Regions from separate parts of the Paenibacillus sp. J22P15 genome, predicted to be linked through region 2. Evidence: riboswitches for the same ligand, from Rfam matches in the RefSeq annotation. Region 2 holds a riboswitch; the other holds the start of a gene.
The links. A riboswitch is a leader RNA that binds a small molecule or an ion and turns the genes downstream of it on or off. The one in region 2 is predicted to bind S-adenosylmethionine.
Positions count from the first base shown of each region.

Region 1: linked by a shared signal. The riboswitch ahead of AC0YN6_RS29280 (hypothetical protein) and the one ahead of metA (homoserine O-acetyltransferase MetA) in region 2 are both predicted to bind S-adenosylmethionine.

Region 1 is NZ_JBWDNT010000031.1:39,580-47,049, reverse strand. Features, by position in the region: gene AC0YN6_RS29295 (ABC transporter substrate-binding protein) at 1-346, opposite strand, end outside; gene AC0YN6_RS29290 (hypothetical protein) at 382-648, opposite strand; gene AC0YN6_RS29285 (helix-turn-helix domain-containing protein) at 765-3,065, opposite strand; SAM riboswitch class I at 3,633-3,761, shown strand; gene AC0YN6_RS29280 (hypothetical protein) at 3,859-4,398, shown strand; gene accC (acetyl-CoA carboxylase biotin carboxylase subunit) at 4,952-6,310, opposite strand; gene accB (acetyl-CoA carboxylase biotin carboxyl carrier protein) at 6,314-6,769, opposite strand; gene AC0YN6_RS29265 (5-oxoprolinase subunit C family protein) at 6,753-7,470, opposite strand, start outside.
Region 2 is NZ_JBWDNT010000014.1:95,478-102,947, forward strand. Features, by position in the region: gene thrS (threonine--tRNA ligase) at 1-109, opposite strand, end outside; gene AC0YN6_RS22540 (putative sporulation protein YtxC) at 555-1,487, opposite strand; gene mqnC (cyclic dehypoxanthinyl futalosine synthase) at 1,662-2,798, opposite strand; gene AC0YN6_RS22550 (trans-sulfuration enzyme family protein) at 2,968-4,140, opposite strand; gene AC0YN6_RS22555 (aminotransferase class I/II-fold pyridoxal phosphate-dependent enzyme) at 4,144-5,307, opposite strand; gene metA (homoserine O-acetyltransferase MetA) at 5,335-6,252, opposite strand; SAM riboswitch class I at 6,353-6,461, opposite strand; gene corA (magnesium/cobalt transporter CorA) at 6,769-7,470, shown strand, end outside.

The DNA.
Region 1 (7,470 bases), on a different contig from region 2:
CCGGATACTCACCGCTGCCCAGAACGAGATTAAGCTTTTCCTGCGCAGTCTTATCGTTGACAATGTCCCATTCGATATGGACGTTTGTCTTTTCCTCCAAATACTTGGTAAACCAATTCGTCTCGAAATTTTCTACATCGCCGGGGTCTTTAATCATAATCTTTATCGTTGTTTTCTCTTTCGTAATCGGAAATTGACCGGCTGGATTCACCGCAATGGTCGTCTCCGCATTATTTCCCTTGTCATTCGTATCAACGGCTTCTTTTTCGCTGCTGCAACCGCTTAATACGGATACTGCTCCAAATCCAAAAATCAAGATCAAGCTGACTATCCATAATTTCCTCATGTAACAGTCTCCTTCTTGGGAATACTGTAGAATTTCTAACCATTCAGTGAACCGATCATCATCCCTTTGACAAAATGCTTCTGTACAAACGGGTAGATAACCATCAGCGGCAGAGTCGAAAGGACAATCAACGAATATTTCAACAACTGCGAAAGTTGCTGCCTTTGCAGCGTTTCCGTGATATCGTTTATCATATCCCAATCGACTTCGTCCTGGCCCAGCTCCCCCTTCTCTTGTCTGCTTCCTCTTGATGAATGGCAATCTCCCATTGTACTGTTTCGAGAAACCGATACTTTCATCATAGAGCGAGTTCCGGGGGAGGGAAATAAGAAAACGTTCAGATCGATAAGCATCTATGCAGAAAGCCGATGCTCATTATTTCATATTCGTGTGCAATCATTCATATTTACCGCAATGATTAGTGTTGAGCGCTTCGATAAGCCGATGTGCTTACTCCGTTGATTCGCTTGAACGCTCGTCCGAAGGATCCGGATGAATTGTAACCGACACGCACTGCAATTTCTTGAACGGCTAAATCCGTGTTTCCAAGAAGCTCCTTCGCTTTCTTCATTCGCAAGTTTTCCAGATACTCTGAAAAATTGACGCCGGTTTGTTCTTTGAAAAATTGGGACAGGTACCCTTTAGAAATGTTAACGCTTTCCGCGGCAACATCCAGACCCATGTTGGAATGCATGAATTGATTTTGAAGCAGATCGATGACCCGTTCAAGGAGTTGAACGTTTTGGCTTTTTTTGTGCTCCATTACGTATTCACAGAGCATTTTGTATTTGTCCTTTAGTTTACCGTAGCTATAATCTAGCTTCTCGTGGCCTCCAGTACTGCTGACCGGTTCGATTTCGAACTCTCCCTCCTTCGAAATCTGGTGCAGCAGCTTCACCAAGGTTCCCCACATTTCATTCATCAACAAAACCAGCATATCCAGCGACAAATGATTTTGTTTGAAATTAATGGTATGCATCTCCTCTAGCAGCTCCTGCACTTCTACCCATTCTCCGGCTTTGGTCATGTTCATCAATCGAACTTCAAGATCAGGTGGATAATAATAGCTGTCGCTTTCTTTGGGCATATCCCCAAAGCTCATAAAACCGCTTCTTTTCTCCCAGCTTAGGTATTCTAGAACCCGCCTAGCCTCCTCATAGGAACGGGACACATTCGAGAGGCCGTCGTACATACCGCCAATCGCTATGCTTATCGGAATATGCAGTCTTGACCGAACCTCGTCAACCACCCTTTCAAGACGTTGCTTGATCTCACCATTTTTCTCGTCTGCTCCCGATGATTCAAATGAGTAAATAAACGCAATCTTATCGCCCGCCACATCAATCAAGTAGGCTTCCGGCAGCAGCGCTACAACAACGTCCTTCACCATGATGCGTATGACATCAAGCTCGTCCAGTGCTGTCCTGTCTACAACAGTTTCATTGCCTGAAAAATGAACGATCCCTGCGACAACATGCGTGCCGTCCATGACAATACCAACATGACACATCCGAGTATGGATCTCATGGGAAGATAAATAATCACCTTTCAGCAGACCTTCGAAGAAGGCCGCCTGCAGGAGAGGCTCCTGACGTTTGATTTGGTCCCGCAGCTCGTCGTTGCTGTCCAACAGCCGGGATACGGACTCGCGGATGACCCGGTATACATCCGCTCCCGAATCGTCCCCTCCTTCCGTTCGCATATGAAGAGTTTCTACAATGTGGCGAAGCGGACGGCTGTTACGGTAAGCTATCGCGAATGCAACTAGCAATCCGATTGCAAGAAAGACAGACGTCAATATAAACGTATTATTTCGGATATAATGCAATTTGCTCAGAACAACGTGAGTCGGCTGAGCAACTAAAAAAGTCCATCCGCTATAATTCGAAGTCGTATAGGTAATCATCATGTCAACCGAATGAATGCGCTCCTTCTTATTGCCCTTAAGCCCTTGCAACCGGCTTTTATCTATCGGCGTAATATCAGTGCCGGAAGCGATCGAACTGATAATATTTCCTTGTTGATCGACAATATATGCCCAGCCGCCTTCCGAAAGATCAAGTCCTCCAAGAAGCTTTTGTACCTCTCGATTGTTAATCGTAACGATAATCGATCCTTGCGGATTGCCTGGATAGCCAAATGGCTGTATATAAGTTAGCAGCGATTTAGTCTGGTTTCCCATTTTGACGTCTTGCGCAGGAATGATCGCTTTCACCCCGAATTCGCCATTGAGATAACGCTTCCAATTTTGAAAATTCAATGACTTGTATTTCAGATAGGAAGAATAAAATTCTTTATACGTATAAGTGGAGCCCAGCGTCAGGACTAGTTCGCTGTTTTTGAATGCAATATAATATTGATCAATAAAATTGTTGGTCAAGTTGTAAGGGAATAACCCTTTGTGGGCTTCGAGAATACGGACTGGATTAGAACCCGTGAAAGGTTGGGAAACGTCTTGGAATTTTATTATCCTGGTGTCATTTGCAAGTTGCCGAACGATCGATTCTACTTCTTTGAACCGTAAATCCAATGTATTCTTGCCTTGTTCCAGTATGTTCATATTGTTCGTCGTCAACTCTTTCTCCATGACGACCAACGTCTTGTTGTAAATGACCCATCCGATCAGCAGCGGCAAAAAGATCAGCAGAATGTTCGGTACTAGTAGACGCACAAGGATCCGGTGCCGTTTAGCTTTTCTCGTCTTTTGATTCAGGATCATTTGGATTCCCCCTTCGCCTTTTTAACATGTACATTATAATAGCTCAATCAAACTATGTGAGCAATAACAATATCTTTCGGAAACACCAATAGAGCTTTTGATTTCCTGGGAAATCTCCCAGCCCTATCGTTGAACAATAAAGTGGAGCAGTTTCCACACACGCTCTACCACTCTAATATCATATTTCCGTCTAGGTTTCAGTGTTGCAGTAATCCAAGTTTTGTAAAACCTAATAAAAAGATAGCAAAAAGAAATCTGCTAGAACCACGAACGGGAACAAGTATCTTAAATCTGCCTTGGTAGAAGCAGCTCACTCCGTTGCGGCATCCAAGAATTTTCTCAGGGCAATGTACAGACGAACAGCAGCACGAAAAGTCAAAAAACGAGCTGCAGTAAATGTAGCCCATGCTATGTTGAGGATTACGTATTATCTCTTAACTCGTAAAGAAATGCAAAAATCGAAGATGGGGGGTTCAAACGTGGTTCCTCTCTGACCTCTTTTACGACGAAGTACCTTGACATCAGAATGCTATATAGTATTATAAACATAATTGAATATGTTGAATTTTCTTATCAAGAGTAGGTGGAGGGACTAGCCCGATGAAACCCGGCAACCGACAAACCTTTGTTACCAAAGGAATGCACGGTGCTAATTCTTGCAGAAAAGCTGTACTAAGCGAATCTGGGAGATAAGAGAGAGGATATGACTTTGAATTCTTATGACCTTTCTCTGATTCCAGAGAAGGTCATTTTTGTTTTCATGAACTAACTAAACATGTGTAAAGGTGTGATAATGATGCCGATCACGATTCCTAACAATGAAACTACCGAGTATCACCAAGATATTCATCCCCTTCGTATTGCTTTGCTAAATTTGAAAAAATCAGCGATTGGTCTTTCTTTTGAAAGTTCGCAGCAGTGTAAGATTACCCGAATAGAATGTTTTCGATTTGACAGTAAACATACAGAAAAGCTGCAACTTGGACATGGAACAGATGATATCTGCGGGCTAATTGCTATCTCCACAAATACAGGAGCAGTTGGCTTAAGGGAATTTGAGATCCCTTGTAACAGCCTGAGGCCCGATTTGACTATGTGGGCTGCTCCTTTCCAGCGAATTAAAGGTCTGACCTTGACGGAAAGCATGAATTATGCTCAATTAAAGCAAGAGGCATGGGGACCCGTGAGATTTGAATTAATTGAGTCCGCAATAATGGATATAATTGAAAAAAATGAATTAGCATTAATAAACAACAAGGATCAAAGATACTTCTACTTCTGGGATCGGGCATACATATTTAACCATACGCAAGCGTATATCTCTTTTTTTTAGAGATTAACAATCCTACCCGTAAGCGGAACAAAGAGCTTCAACACGGCTTCCCCAAAGCAGACCGACGGCCCGAAGATTCCGAGTGTCTACTTTGGGGCTGAATTACAAAGATGGTTTGTTCAATCAAGCTAACGTGTCCCGTAGTTCAATAACCTTTACTATTTTAGTCGCTTAAATTTGAAGAGATCGAGTAATGCATAGAAGAATCGGTTTATCAGCTTTTTATCGATAAGTTATGTTGGCACTTTTGTGTCATTGGACATTAGATGGTGTCTAACAAATGGGGTGCAGTTCCAAGTAGCGAGCTAACTATGGTCGATCACTTTTCTTCCCGGAGACTGGGATATTTTAAGCTGATGTTCACAAAGTCTATAAAACAATCGTTTTTTAGACTGATACGACATTTATTTTTTGATGTCCACAATCCGTCTGCAATTTTAGGACACAGAAAAACCCAGCCCTCATTCGGACTGGGTTGGTGGAAGCGAACCGCGGCTTGACAAATCCACAAATTCGCCAAGACACGAAGATCGTTCGAGACCATTCGTACGAACTATCTGGTTTCCATATCCATGACATTGTATATTTCCAGAAATTTCGTGTTATAATCCCCTTTTACAAACATCTCATGCTCCAACAATCTCTGGTGAAATGGAATCGTTGTCACAATCCCTTTTATAGTAAATTCGTCGAGTGTCCGCTTCATTCTCTGTATCGCTTCCTTGCGGTCTCTTCCCCAAACTATCACTTTCGCCACCATAGAATCATAATAAGGAGAAATCTCATAGCCAGAATAAACCGCACTATCAATTCGCACTCCGAATCCACCCGGCGAATGATACTGTTCCACTTTCCCAGGTGACGGCATGAAATTGTTGTAAGGATTTTCTGCATTAATCCGACATTCAATCGCCCAACCCTTAATGTCGATATCTTCTTGGCAAAAAGAGAGCGGAACGCCTGCCGCCACAGCAACTTGCTCTTTAATTAAATCTACTCCCGTGACGAGCTCTGTTACCGGATGCTCTACTTGAATTCGGGTATTCATCTCCATAAAATAAAACCCACCGTGTCGATCCAGAAGAAATTCTACAGTTCCAGCGCCATGATAATTGACGGCTTTGGCGGCTAAAACGGCTATCCGCCCCATTTGCTCCCGCAAAGCTTGATCAAGGGCAGGCGACGGCGCCTCTTCCAGCAGTTTCTGATGACGACGTTGAATCGAGCAGTCCCGTTCCCCAAGGTATACGACTTCCCCATATTTATCTGCCATAATTTGGATTTCCACATGTCTCGGCTCTTCCAAATACTTTTCTATATACACCCCTGAATTACCGAAAGCCGTTTCCGCTTCCTGCTGAGCCTGACGAATGGATGTTACCAGTTCTTCCTCGCTGTGAGCTACCCTCATTCCTTTGCCGCCTCCGCCGGCCGTTGCCTTCACAATAACGGGATACCCAATCTCGCAAGCGACCTTGACGGCAGACTCCAGATCTTCAATAATGCCTTCGGTACCGGGCACCGTAGGAACGCCGGCCTGTTTCATCGTATCTCTGGCAACGGCTTTGGCACCCATTTTTTTAATCGCGTCGGCATCTGGCCCTATAAAGGTGAACCCGGACGCTTCGCAGATTCCAGCGAAATCAGCGTTTTCCGAAAGAAACCCATACCCCGGATGAATTGCGTCCGATTGGGTAAACGTTGCCACAGTAAGAATATTTATCATATTCAAATAACTTTCTTTTGAAGCAGTCGGTCCAATGCAGTACGCCTCGTCCGCGAGCTGCACGTGCAGCGCTTGCCGATCTGCTTCAGAATATACGGCAACCGTAGCGATGCCCATTTCCCGGCAAGCTCTGATCACCCGTACGGCGATTTCCCCTCTATTGGCAATCAACACTTTGTTAAACATCACTTAATCCCCCTTTTTAACTAAAAACAGAGGTTGGCCAAATCCAACAAAGTCGCCTTCCTTAACCAAGATTTCTACAATCTTCCCGTCGACCCCGGCATGAATCTCATTAAACAGTTTCATCGCTTCAAGTACACAAACCACCGTTGAAGAAACGACGTTTTGGCCGATTTTTACAAATGGATCCTCCCCCGGCTGCGGAGCAGAATAAAACGTCCCTACCGTGGGAGAAGTAATTTTTTGCAATTCGATATCTTGTTGGACTTCAACCGAATACGAGCTAACGGCTGGTTTTACAGGACGTACTTCCTCTTCAGTCTTATCTTCGATGATTGTTGATTTTACTGCATGCAAATCATTTTTCACGATAACGATCCGGCTCGTCTCATACTCGAATCTCTGTATGGCAGACTCCTCAACCATTTTAATCATTTCTCGGATCTCATTTATTTTTATCATGACGAATAATCCCCTTTAACTTCATTCTTAGCTTCAGACTTTGAATATGCATTTCTCTAACCATATAAAGCCTTTCCGCTTCTTCTACAGTAATCTCTTGAAAGGTTAATTTATTCCCCGGCTTCATTTGGGCGATAACCGAAATATCTACCGCAGCGACCTGAGCAATTTTCGGATACCCACCTACCGTCTGCCGGTCGGCTAACAATAAAATCGGGTTTCCATCGGGAGGAATTTGTACGGTTCCAAGGGAAACCGCTTCAGAAATCATTTCTACCGGTTTCTTTAACTTCAACGCTAGACCTGACAATCGATAACCCATACGGTCCGATTGGGGTGTAACCTGAAACGGTTCATTAAAAAAAGTAGTTATACTGTCTTCATCAAATAGCTCAAACTGACTGCCGCGCATCACACGGACCATCGTGCGCCCTGTATCCTGCGGGATACAACCTCTTTCTATATACCAAGAGGTTGGTACAAACGGCCTCTCTCTGGATTTCGCTTCCAACCCTCTCATCGTGTGAACTGCTTGTTCCGAAGGCGTGTTAAGCTCAAGCACATCCGCCTCTTTTAAAGCTCTTCCATGAAAGCCTCCTAATCCAGCTCTCAAGTAAGTGCTCTTGCTGCCCATCACCTCAGGAATGTTAAATCCACCCGCGACCGCTATATAAGACCGGCATCCCGATTTGCACGTTCCA
Region 2 (7,470 bases):
TCGCATTTTTACGTAAACCCGGGCTGATGGAGCCCGCTACTTCTTCAATTGTTGTGCCAGCCGCATATTCTCTTACTGCGCCATCTGGCAAAGTGATTTGAATAGTCATTTTTATTCATCCTCCATTTTGTCTGTAAGCGTAACGCTTCATTTCTTTATCCAAGCAAAAAAGAGCACAAAAAAAGCACGCATCCCTAAAAAAGGGACGAGTGCTTGTGTGCTCGTGGTTCCACCCTACTTCGACTGCTTCAATCATTCAAACGTTGCAGTCCTCGTATTATCTGTTAACGGAGATATCCGGTACAGCATACTGCCATAGCTTTGCTTCGTAATAAGCAGGCTACAGGTTGGGCTATACAGCTTCAAAGGGGTACGTCTGAGGACATTGTGGAAGGAAATTACAGCCAAGTTTCCTCTCTCTGGACCAAATATCATAAACAGACACATGTCTTTGTCATTGCCGATTACATCGTATATGTGTGTCATTATAGCTCGACTTGTGCGATTGGTCAAGTCTATAAGCCCTATTCGTTATTTCCTTATGAAAATTCAACTTAAGGTTGAACAAGCTCATCAAGGCCGCTGCTGCAAGAAGCACATTGCAGGCATACCGTTACCCGCTGATCAAATATCGTTTGAATGGTTCGTATCACTTGCATATCCGGCTGTTTGGTATGAATCGTGATATGCTTCGGAGATACGGCAATCAGCGAACTAATAACCATGTCTTCAATATTCATTTCCGTTTCAAGCATTTCTGCTACAATTCGATCCGTTGGCGGGTTAGGGTCAAGCGGTTGAAAGCTGTCATCATAGAGCATAAATTCATGCCCGCCCTTATGCAATAGATGAACCATAGGCAGCTTCGTGTCTTGAAGAAAAACAAAATATTTTAACAGGGATATAAACTCCTGATATTGTTTTTCGAGCACGTATTCATCTAATGCATAATCTACAACTTCAGTTAATTCCTTCCGATAAGGCTCCAATCTAAACGTCGTAAATCCTTTTATGTCGAGATGCATATTGTCACGTAAGAAAACCTCTACCTCGGCAGCTACCTTATTCTTACGTCTTAAACGATCTGCATCCAAAAACCTCGTCCCAAGACTGTCCCATTCTTTTCCATGCAGCAAATCATGACAATAACGCTCGATCGCAGCTGTTTCCGCAGAGCTATGATTACGATACTTTTTGCGAATAATGACCGAAAGCATCGCTGGCTCCATTTCACTAACTACGAATTCAGCTATGGCAAGCGATGCTGCTTTAAACACCGCTTCGCCGTGTGTTTTTAATTGAAAATACGGAAGCAGCGCAATGCAGCTTATATCCTGAGCAGATATCTGCTTCATTTCAATGAGGGCAGATTGCTCCGTTTTTGTGTCAATATGTAAATCGACGAGCACTTGTTCTGTCAACAAATTAGTTAGTTTATTTACCGACTTTTGGAGACTTGCAGGTAACGATACCGTGAATAGCTCCATCAGCTCACCCCTTTCCTTCCTTATCAGTATATGGTACCGCGTACGGGGATATACGATGAAGACATTGGAATGTAAGGGAAGCAAGCATACAAAAAAACGTCTGTCGAGTCCCCCGCTGCTTACGGAGATTGTTCAACAAACGTTTTTTCATTACGGATATTGCCTGAAAAGTAATTAGTTTTGCATGACAAAATCTAAATCCGCTTTATCCAATTGGTTGTAAACTTTCAAAATATTGTACTTCGTATCCCGCTGTGCAGGAATCTTACCGCATTCGCGAATCAACTGAAGAATAAGTTCGATGTTTACTTTATGAGTCGTTCCCGCTGCGGACACTACATTTTCCTCGATCATAGTGCTTCCGAAGTCATTGCAGCCATACGACAGCGACAACTTACCCATCTCAGGTCCCATCGTCACCCATGATGATTGGAAATTCGGAATATTATCGAGCATGATACGGCTAGCCGCTACGATGCGCAAATATTCCTCTGGCTTCGCCTTCTCCAGTTTCAAGTTCGTATTGTCCGGCTGGAACGGCCATGAAATGAAAGCCAAGAAGCCCGTTGAATCATATTTGTTCGCGATGCATTCATCTTGAGCGTCACGGATACGCAGCATGTGCAAAGCTCGCTCTTCTACTGTCTCACCAAGACCGTACACCATCGTTGCAGTCGTATTCATACCATGACGGTGTGCTGATTTCATCACATCCATCCAGTCCGTCCAAGAGCCCTTCATACGGCTAATCTTACGACGTGTGCGGTCATCTAAAATTTCAGCGCCGCCGCCTGGCAAGGAATCAAGTCCCGCATCACGCAGCTGCCTAATCACTTCATCTAAAGAAAGCCCATCCGATACAACCTTCATCTTCTGAATTTCGGCTGGAGAGAATGAATGCATTGTAATGTCCGGATAATGCTGTTTAATTTTGCGAAGCAGATCCAAGTAATAAGTAAACTTCAAATTTGGATTCGTTCCGCCCTGCATCAATATTTCAGTACCGCCAACGTCTATCGTTTCTTGAATTTTGTTCAAAATCGTTTCATCAGGAAGTACGTAACCTTCCTTCGACCCTGGAGCACGATAAAACGCACAAAAGCGGCAATAAACATCACACACGTTCGTGTAGTTTACATTTCGTCCTACAACAAATGTCGTTATTGGTTCGGGATGATGCTTTAGCATAATCTGATTAGCTACATGCCCCATCTTCTCGATTTGATCTGAGACTAACAATTCCATGCCTTCTTCGAGCGTAATTCGCTCACCACGCAACGCTTTATCCAAAATATGGTCCAACGTTCCCATTCCGCAAGACCTCCTTATTTCCGTTCATTTTTTAAAGAAACTATCACTTTATCCTAACATATATCTCTACTCCAAGTCACCCGCCGCAGGATCTCCTCTCGCCCTGAAATAAGAAAAAACACGGAATGTTCACTAGAACATCCGTGTTTCCCTTTAAATTCATTCCCATTTAGGAGCGCAGAGCTCTATCCAAATCTCCAAGCAGATCCTCGATATCCTCAAGCCCTACCGAGTAACGAACCAATCCGTCTGTAATATCGCGTGCATGACGGACTTCTCTAGGCATTGAAGCATGAGACATCATCGCTGGATAAGAAAGTATGCTCTCTACTGCCCCCAAGCTTACAGCTACGAGAGGAATTTGAACTTTGCTCAGCAATGATTTTGCACGTTCGCCGCTCCCAACGTCGAAGGATACGACAGCTCCATATCCAAGAGACTGCTTCTCATGGATTTCCCGGCCTGGATGGTTCTCAAGACCAGGATAATAAACAGCTTTTACTTCCTCATGCTCCGACAGCCATTCCGCCAGTCTGCGAGCGCTTTGTTCGCTATATTCCATCCGAGCTTTCAACGTCTTCATGCCGCGCATCAACAGCCACGATTCTTGGGCGCTAAGAACCGTTCCCATGCCGTTTTGAAGCTGCTTCAGACGTTTACCGAGGCCTTCATCCGCGGTAACCGCAAGACCCGCCAGCACGTCGCTGTGACCGCCAAGAAACTTTGTCGCACTGTGCAGTACGATATCAACGCCATGTTCAATCGGACGCTGATGATAAGGAGTCATAAACGTATTATCAAGCAGGGTAAGCAATCCGTGTTCTTTCGCCCAAGCAGTGGTCTCAGCAATATTCGTAATTTTGAGAGTCGGGTTTGACGGCGTCTCCATGAATACCGCTTTCGTATTTGGCTTAAGCGCTGCTTTGACCGCTTCAAAATCGGTCATATCAACAAAGGTAGACTCTATGCCGAGTCGATCCAAAATCGTCGTCAGTAAACGATACGTTCCGCCGTAAACATCCTCCGTTACGATAACGTGCTCCCCAGCAGAAAGCAGCAGGAATGTCGTTGAAATAGCGGCCATCCCTGAAGCGAACGCGAAGCCGCGCGCCCCGCCCTCAAGCAGTGCGATATAATCCTCGAGCGCTTGGCGGGTAGGATTGCCTGAACGACTGTAATCATATTGAGGCGGGTTGAAAATATCATGATGATGGAACGTTGAAGCTTGATAAATAGGTACGCTTGATGCTCCTGTATGTTCATCAATCTCTGCGCCGAAATGAATCAGCTTCGTTGCAAAACGCCGATCTTGAGGTTTAATTTTGTTGTTATCATTACTCATCGGTTATTGGACCTCCTCGACTTCACGTTTGGCAGCTGCGAGCGCCTGTGCCAAATCACTAATTAAATCATCCGAATGCTCGATGCCTACTGAGAAACGAAGCAAACGGTCATCAACACCGATAGCTTGACGAATTTCAAGAGGGATATCCGCATGTGTCTGAACCGCAGGATAAGTCATCAACGATTCAACTCCGCCTAAACTCTCAGCGAATGCAATAAGCTTAATGTGGCGAAGAATCGGCTCCACATAACGAGCGTCCTTTAGACGGAAGGAGAAAATACCCGTATTTCCGGAAGCCTGCCTGTTCTGAACATCATGTCCTGGATGATGCGGCAATGCCGGATAATAGACATCCTCCACCGCTGGATGTTCAAGCAGATAGTTAGCAATCGCAGTGGCATTATACTGATGACGCTCCATACGAAGCGCCAGCGTCTTCATTCCTCTCATAAGAAGCCATGAATCCTGCGGTCCAAGGACTGCCCCAATGGAGTTATGCAGAAATGCCATCTCAGCTGAGAGCTCCTTGCCTTTCGTTACGATCAGACCTGCAAGCACGTCATTATGACCGCCTAAATATTTGGTTGCGCTATGAATGATAATATCTGCTCCGAGCTCAATCGGACGTTGGAAAAATGGTGTAAGCAGCGTATTATCTACAATGGTAAGCAAGCCTTTAGATTTCGCCCACGCCGTTACTTTCTCAATATCCGTAATCATCATGAGCGGATTTGTTGGTGTTTCGATAAGCACCGCTTTCGTGTTTGGCGTCCACAAAGCCGCCATCGCATCCAAATCGTTCGTATCCACATAGGAAGCTGATACGCCGAATCTCGACATAATCCGCTCTAACAGGCGATACGTGCCGCCATATAAGTCAAGAGATACAATTAAATGATCACCTTGACTGAATAATGCAAATACCGTTTGCAAAGCAGCCATACCGGAGCTGCATGCAAATGCTGCATCGCCAGCTTCCAATTGTGCAGCAGCTTCTTCTAGTACAGCCCTTGTTGGACTTTTCGTACGTGCATAATCGAAGCCCGTGCTCTCTCCAAGCTTAGGGTGACGAAATGCCGTTGCTTGGTAAACTGGGAAGCTTACTGCACCCGTTACAGGTTCTTTTATAGATCCAATCTGAGCTAAATGGCTTTCTATCTTCATCTTAATGTAGCACTCCCTAATATAGTTTTAAATGCCTCCACCCAAATCATAAGGTGTTTGCTGATAAACATAATAGTTAAGCCAGTTTGAGAACAATAGGTTCGCATGAGCACGCCAGGTTGATAATGGCAGGTTGGCCGGATTATCGCCTGGGAAATAATTTTTCGGAATATCTATTTCCATCCCTTTGGATTGATCACGATCATACTCATACTTAAGTGAGGTTGGATCGTATTCGGAATGTCCTGTAACAAAAATTTGTTTACCATCTTTCGATGCAACGATGTATACGCCTGAATCTGAAGATTCAGATAAAATATCCAACATTTCCACCGTATCTATATCCTCGCGGCGCACCTCGGTATGACGAGACTGCGGCACAAAAAACATTTCATCAAAGCCTCGGAGCAAATTAACATTTCTTTTCTCAATCGTATGCGGGAATACGCCGAACATTTTGTTGTCTAAATTATATTTCGGCACGTTAAAGTGATGGTAAAGTCCAGCTTGTGCCGCCCAACATATATGGAAGGTCGATGTTACGCGCCTTGTGCTCCAATCCATAATTTCCTTAAGCTCTTCCCAATAGTTTACGTCCTCGAAAGGCATATGCTCTACAGGTGCGCCAGTGATGATAAGACCGTCATAATACTCATCCGCGATCTCGTCAAATGTTTTATAAAAGGATTCTAAATGATCAGCCGACGTGTTTTTGGATGTATGTGTTTTTGGATGCAGCAATACGACCTCGACTTGTAATGGCGTGTTGCCAATAAGTCTAAGCAGCTGTGTTTCTGTCGTTTCCTTGGTGGGCATTAAGTTCAGAATCGCGATTCTGAGCGGCCTGATATCTTGATGATAGGCGATACTCTCATCCATAACGAAAATGTTCTCGTTGGTTAACACTTCTTTTGCCGGTAAGTTGTCAGGTACTTTAATTGGCATTGGTTTCACTCCTCTTGAGGAAGATTGACCGCATGAGCATGAAAAAGACCCTTTCTGCTGTGAGAAAAGGTCGTATGCTCTATACATAAGCCATCCGCCTCTCTCATCTCCCAGAAACATTAAAGTTTCCGCAAGAATTAGCACCGTGCGTTTACACGCCGGTTGCCGGGCTTCATCGGGCTAGTCCCTCCGCCTGCTCTTGATAAGAAAGTAGTCTATTCAATTTTCCGCGGTATCATTACACTTTCACTTTAAATCATTCTGTCAATTGCGTCAAGAACCAACGGTGCATATTCTAAACTTATATATGAGAAAAGTGTTGTTTTTATGCTTGAATGTAAAGCTGTCGCGGGAGTATACTAGACAAGAATTATTTCGTTTATTTGACTAACAAAGGAGTGGACATGGACATGGAGGGCGACAGACCGAAGCCTGAGAACTATCGAATACGGTTACTGCCGGCCCAGTCCCATTCAGCCGGCAGTTTCCTCTAGCGAAAGAAAGGAGTGACTCCGGATGAAAATCCGTCTTGTTAGCAATGGCGTTTTTACAGTTATTGAAGATATTAATGAAACACTTACGCCTTCGAAAGAAGGTTTTTACTGGATCGACGCAGATGTGGAGGACCTCGCTGTTTTGCAGCCGCTTTTCAACATGCATGATCTCGCTGTAGAAGATTGTCTCAGTGAAGAGGAGCAGCGTCCAAAAATTGAAATATACGAAAGTCATTACTTTATTGTTATTAACAGCATTCGATTCGATGATGAGGAAATATTTCTTAGGGCGCTCAACATCTTTCTCGGTCGTCACTTTATTATTACCGTCACCAAACAAAAGATTAATGAGCTCCGTTCTTTAAAGCCCGTTCTCTGGGAACAAGAGGTTAGCCGGCCTGACTATTTCTTATACCACCTCGTCGACATCGTTGTCGACAACTATTTCCTCGTTGGTGATCGGATCGATACACGAATCGAGACACTGGAAGAAGATATATTGATGCACACGAAGAAATCGCATTTGAATGAAATCATCGGGCTGCGCGGTGAAATATTGTGGCTGAGGAAGGTACTTGGTCCTCAACGCGACGTCATTGCTACGCTTAACAAGAAAGACTTAAAGCTCATTGACGATCAACTGCAAAAGTATTTTAGCGATATTTATGAGAATGCGTTAAAAATTGCGGAATCCTTCGACACATATCGCGATCTCATGGGTAAC